Regions from separate parts of the Companilactobacillus paralimentarius genome, predicted to be linked through region 2. Evidence: riboswitches for the same ligand, from Rfam matches in the RefSeq annotation. Region 2 holds a riboswitch; the other holds the start of a gene.

What was found. A riboswitch is a leader RNA that binds a small molecule or an ion and turns the genes downstream of it on or off. The one in region 2 is predicted to bind tetrahydrofolate.
Region 1: linked by a shared signal. The riboswitch ahead of ACI6PB_RS05620 (folate family ECF transporter S component) and the one ahead of ACI6PB_RS09930 (folate family ECF transporter S component) in region 2 are both predicted to bind tetrahydrofolate.

What each region holds. Positions count from the first base shown of each region.
Region 1 is NZ_OY724131.1:1,174,286-1,177,491, forward strand. It holds gene pgmB (beta-phosphoglucomutase) at 1-612, shown strand, start outside; gene ACI6PB_RS05615 (aldose epimerase family protein) at 630-1,616, shown strand; THF riboswitch at 1,866-1,960, shown strand; gene ACI6PB_RS05620 (folate family ECF transporter S component) at 1,989-2,528, shown strand; gene ACI6PB_RS05625 (bifunctional folylpolyglutamate synthase/dihydrofolate synthase) at 2,531-3,206, shown strand, end outside.
Region 2 is NZ_OY724131.1:2,031,450-2,034,655, reverse strand. It holds gene rsmI (16S rRNA (cytidine(1402)-2'-O)-methyltransferase) at 1-636, shown strand, start outside; gene ACI6PB_RS09935 (acyl-[acyl-carrier-protein] thioesterase) at 636-1,379, shown strand; THF riboswitch at 1,859-1,955, shown strand; gene ACI6PB_RS09930 (folate family ECF transporter S component) at 2,008-2,532, shown strand; gene tsaB (tRNA (adenosine(37)-N6)-threonylcarbamoyltransferase complex dimerization subunit type 1 TsaB) at 2,595-3,206, shown strand, end outside.

The DNA of each region.
Region 1 (3,206 bases), 860 kb from region 2:
ACATCAGTTTTTCATGCAAAAGCATGGCATCAATTGGCAGATAAATTAGGTGTCACATGGACTGAGGATTTGGCTAACCAACTAAAGGGTGTTGGTAGAATGGATTCACTTAACTTGATTTTAAAGTCTGGTGGCAAAGAAAACGATTACACAGAAGATGAAAAAGTTAAGTATGCTACTGAAAAGAATGACAACTACTTAAGCCTTTTAAAGGGACTTACTGATAAAGATATTCTTCCTGGTATGAAAGAATTTATTGAAGATTTGAGTGCAAATAATTATTTGATTTCTTTAGCCTCATCTTCTAAAAATTCACCAAAAGTATTGGAAGCTTTAGACTTGGAAAAATACTTTGATGCCAGAGTCGATCCAAGTACTTTGAAAAATGGGAAACCAGATCCAGAGATTTATGTTCGTGGTGCTGAAGTATTAAATTTGAGACCTGAGGAATGTATCGGACTTGAAGATGCCGTTTCAGGTATCAAATCAGTTAACGGTGCTCATGAAACGTCTGTTGGTATTGGTGATCCAGAAATCTTAAATGAGGCCGATATTAACTTCACTGATACATCACAAGTAACACTAGCAAATATTAAGAAGGCAATGAATTAGCAAAGAGGGGTAAAAAAATGGGCATTTCAAAAACAATTTTTGGGGAAATTGATTCTGAACCGGTGTACCTCTATAAAATCACTAATAAAAATCAAACAAGTATTAGTATTATAAGTTATGCGGCGACTTGGCAAAATTTTGAAGTTGTTGAGGATGGTAAAAAGCATTCATTGATTGAGCATTTTGATAATTTAGAAGATTACATTAAAACACCTTATCAGGTTGGTAAAACAATTGGACGTGTAGCTGGAAGAATTAAGGATGCTACTTTTAAAATTAATGATGAAAGTTACCAAATGGAACAAAATGAAGGTGAAAACTTTTTACATGGTGGTAGTCATGGACTTCAATACCAAAACTTCTCCAGTCGACAAATTTCTAATAAAGCCGTAATGTTCAGCCATACCGTAAGGGGTGAGGATGGCTTTCCTGGAAAGCTTGAAGTTAATGTTATCTATATGTTAACCGATAACGATGAAGTTTATGTCACTTACGGTGCAAATACTGATCACGATACTTTATTCAATCCGACATGTCATGTTTATTTTGATGTTGATGACGAAAATATTAGTCAGCAGCAGTTACAAATAAATTCTGAAAAACTTTTGGAAGTCGATGATGGGAAGATTCCTACAGGACAATATTTACCAACTGAAGGACCTTATGATTTCAAAAAGTTTAAGACAATTGGTAAGGGATTAGATCAACTATCCTTATTAGATAAGCATGAATATGATGACACTTTTGTCGTTGATGGCCATGCTGCTACAATCAAATCTGATAAACGTGCTGTTGATTTGTATACAGATCGTAATGGTATGGTTATTTTTACCGCTAATCCTGAAGATGCTCAAAAAGCCGCAAAATACGATTACAGTTGTTTAGCAATGGAATTACAAACACTGCCAGATGCTATTCATCATCCGGGTTTTGGCGATATTGTTTTAAGTAAGGATAAGAAAGTAGCCTATACTAATAAGTATAAATATCGTAGGTTGGATTAGAGCGTTACTGTGTCATTTAGTTTAAAAGTATTTGTTGAAGAATTAACAAGTTAAAGTTTAATAATAATCGATACGAGAATTCTTAAATTAGAATTTTTGTATCGATTTTTTTAATATTTATTAATACGTGTTATACGAACTATATACACAAAATCTATTGACATTGTTCGCTATTAGACGTTATATTTAAAAAGTTAAATAAGTGGGGAGGAAAATAATAGTAATACCACAATTTAAAAATAAAAAGATAACAGAGTAGAGGATAAAGCGTTAAGTGTCAAAAAGACGGAATGTGCTTTTGAACGAAGAAGTAAATTCGCGGTTTTATTCTCGCATTCGCTGCATAATGATATGTAGCAGCTCTAAGAGGAGATGCTCAAAATGAACAAGAAAAACAGTATTTATTCGATTACCACAATGGGTCTTTTAGTAGCAATGATGATTGTTTTAACTAATTTTTTAAGTATACAAACGCAATTCCTACGTATTTCATTTGAATTCATACCACAAGCCATTTTAGGAATGTTCTTTGGTCCGCTTTGGGCGGGAATTTCATCGGTAGTAGCTGATGTTGTCGGGACAACATTATTTGGTAAAGCTGGATTCTTTATTGGCTTTACGTTAAATGCGCTTATTTCAGGTGTTTTATATGGATTATTCTTCTACAAAAAAGAAATTACTTTAAAAAATACTTTCATCTGTGTTTTACTAAATACCCTTATTATTAGTTTGTTTTTAACACCATTATGGTTATCAATCATGTATCATGTGCCATTCTTTAACATGGGGCTTTGGGTTCCTAGAATTATTAAAGCAGTTGCCATGCTCTTTATTCAAACAGGTTCAATTATGTTCTTTGGTAAGGCACTACCACTAAAAATGCTTGCTAGTCGTTACATGGCGAAAGGATAAAAATGTTTAAGACAGGTTCAGAGGTTATTCAGTGGATTATTTCACGAGGTTACTTTGGCAGTTGTCCTGGATTAGAACGTATTACTGAATTATTACGTTTGCTCGGTAATCCTGAACGAACTTATCCGACAATCCATGTTGCAGGAACTAATGGAAAAGGATCAACGACACGCTATTTGGCTAATCTGTTGCGTACCAATGGTTTGAAAATTGGTACTTTTAATTCGCCATTCATTAAAGATTTTGCTGAACAAGTGGAAATCAATGGACAAGAAATTGATAGTTTTAACTTGGTTAAACTGGGAAATCAGATTAAACCATTAGTTGAGCAAATGGATAGACAAAAAGAATTTTACAGTATAACTGAATTTGAAATTCTCACTGGGTTAGCCTTTTCTTATTTTAAAGGACGAGTAGACATAGCAATTATTGAAGTGGGCATGGGTGGCCTGCTAGATAGTACTAATGTCATTGAACCAGAGTTGACTGCTATTACAACGATTGGATTAGATCATACTGCCTTTTTAGGGGATACAATTGAAAAAATAGCTTATCAAAAGGCTGGTATCATTAAAAAAAATACACCGTTAATTGTTGGAAATGTTTCTGAAGATGCATTGAACGTTATTAAAACCCAAGCAGCAAAAAATGATGCACCAGTATATATTTGGAAACGAG
Region 2 (3,206 bases):
GAAAAAATGAATTCAGGTCTAAAAATCGCACAGGTTAGTGATGCTGGAGCTCCATCGATCAGTGATCCGGGTAAAGAGCTAGTTAAAGCTGCTATTAAGGAAGAAATTCCAGTAGTCCCACTACCAGGTGCTACGGCTTCAATAACGGCTCTAATAGCTTCTGGTATAGAACCACAGCCATTTTATTTCTTTGGCTTTTTACCTCGTAAGGGAAAAGAAAGAACAGAAGCTTTAGTGGATTTGGCTAATCGTAATGAAACAACAATTGTTTATGAATCGCCATATCGAGTGAAGAAGACGATTCAAGATTTAATTGCCAAGTTTGGTCCAGAGCGACAGATAACTTTGGCTCGTGAATTGACTAAGATTCACGAAGCTTTTTTACGTGGTAGTTTACAAGATGTCGCCCAATATTATGAAGAAAATGATCCTAAGGGTGAGTATGTTTTAATAATTGCAGGAAAACCGGCTGATCAAATGGAAACTAGTTCAGACGCTGATTTAGTGGCGGCAGTGGATAACTTGATAGACCACGGTAAGAAACCTAATAAGGCTATCAAAGAAGTAGCCGCTGACAATGGTTTGAAGAAACAAACGGTGTATAACCTTTATCATGGAATTGGAGAGGAAGAATAGTGACAGACAGAGAAACATATTCAATGGAAGTAGAAGTACCATATTATTTTGTCAATTTTACAGGTGATATCCGTTTATCAGCCTTGATTGACATTATGCTACTAACTTCCGAAAAACAATTACACCAAGCTGATGCTGATAGTACAGAGATGGTTATGAACAATGGCTTAGGATGGGTAGTTGTTCAATATCATATGGATATCAATCAAATGCCACATTTAGGACAAAAATTAAAAGTTACTACACAAGCAACAAGTTATAATAAGTACTTTTTCTATCGTGATTTCTGGGTTGAAGATATGGACGGTAATGTTATGGTCAAAGCCCAAAGTGCTTTTGTTTTGATTGATATTAAGGAGCGTAAAATCGTCAGTGCTGCAGATCGTTTGGAAAATAAATTTGGGGCTGAAGAGGTTAATCGAATTCAGAGATTTGCTCGTTTACGTGTACCCGAAGATTATGATTTCAAACAACCACAACATATCGGTTACTACAATATCGATGTTAATAAACATGTTAATAACTCTTACTATTTTGACTGGATGGTAGATACATTAGATACGGATTATATTGCCAGTCATCATTTGAAGAGTATGGACATTAAGTATGAAAAAGAACTTAATTTGGAAAGTGAACCATTGTCATTTGCTAAGGTAGATTCGGAAAACCACACATCAACTCATTGGATAAAGAATGGCGATACATTGAATGTTATTGCTCAATTGGGATGGGAAGATAAATAGGGATAGTGGTTCTTTAGTTTAGTTAGCATTTGATGCCATCCTCCACAAGGATTAGATAGTGTTCTGATTTTTTATTTTGCGGATTTTAATATCGACGAGAAAATGATTTTTATTATATAGTTCCGTTAATTAAAAACAGTATCTATTTAGAATTTTACAGTCGTGTGGAATTTTGAATAGATACTGTTTATTTTTGCCTAAAAATTTAGAAAGAAAAATACAAAATAGAATTACTATTCAGCCCGGAGTAACAAGTGCTATTGGTCTCAGCCGTGAAATTATACTTAGCGATTTGTCGCTTAGTATAAGACTTGTATTTGAGACAATTGTGAACTTCAATTGGCTCAAATCAGCGTCCACAGCGTTCCAGAGCAATAGTGCTTGTTGCGGAGGGCGACATCCTTAGCAAAACCTTATCCCAAAACCAATTACTTGTATAGTTATTTTATTGTGCTACCATATTTAAGTATTCAAAAATATTTGGGGTAGGATTCAAGGCGTTAAGTGCTGATGGAACGGAATGTGAACATCGGACGAAGAGAGTTTTCTCGCGATCTTGTTTCCGCATTCGCCACTTTATATATGTCTCTTTTATATTCTGTGGCAGCTCCGTTGGGAGATGTCGATTATGAACAGTAGAACGAAAGTCGTTAGTGTTCAAGGAATTACGTGGATGGCTTTGCTAATAGCATTGCAAATGGTATTGTCAAAGTTGTCGATTGGTAGCAACATGTTACAGGTAGGCTTTAGCTTCATTGCCGTTGGATTATTGGGATATTACTTTGGTCCTGTGAAGGCTGGAATTGCCAATGTTCTAGCAGATATTATCAGTCATACAATTATGGCGACGGGAGGCAGTTTCTTTTGGGGTTTTACTTTAACCGCCCTAGTATCTGGAGTGATTTATGGATATATGTTGTACAATCATAAGGTTACGATCCTGAGAACATTTATTACAGTTTTGTTAATTACAGTGATTGTAAATACAGGGCTTAATACTTTGTGGATTCACATGATGACTAATATACCTTATGTTACATTGTTAATACCGAGACTTGCGAAAGAGGCATTTAGTCTGGTTTATCAAACTGGACTTCTCTTCATCGTATTAAGATGGATAGATAATTCAAAATTTAATAGAATCGGCCGATAGGTCGATTTTTTTTTGTTTAAAATTATGTGTTAAAATAATTCTATTAAGAATGAGGGATAATTATGAAAATATTAGCGTTTGACACATCGAATAAACCGTTATCTGTTGCCGTAGTAGTGGATGGCAAGGTTTTGGCGCATATAGAGTCAACTGAAAAGAAGACACATAGTGTTTCTTTGCTACCTGATATTCAAGATGGTTTGCAAGAAGCAGGACTTACAGTAAATGATATTGATCTAATTGCTGTTGCCAAAGGTCCAGGTTCTTACACAGGTGTAAGAATTGCTGTGACAGTAGCTAAGACATTAGCTGACACTTTGAACAAAAAATTAGTGGGAGTTTCTAGTTTGAAACTCTTGGCTGCAAATGGTGACAAAAAGCATCTTTTAGTTCCTCTAATGGATGCCAGAAATGATAATGCTTTTGCTGGTGTTTATGTAACAAATCGTGATGGCAGATTATTAACTGTTATTGCAGATCATCACACTTCAATGGCCAATCTATTTGAAACATTAAAACAATATGAACCTAATGAATTAGAGTTTATTAACGCTACGCCTAGGTTACAAGAATTAATCCAAAAACAATTTCCTGAAGCAACAATAATTATGAGTGAAAATTCATTGCCGGCTGCTGGTAAATTGGCTAAAATTGCAGAGACAACCAAACCTGTT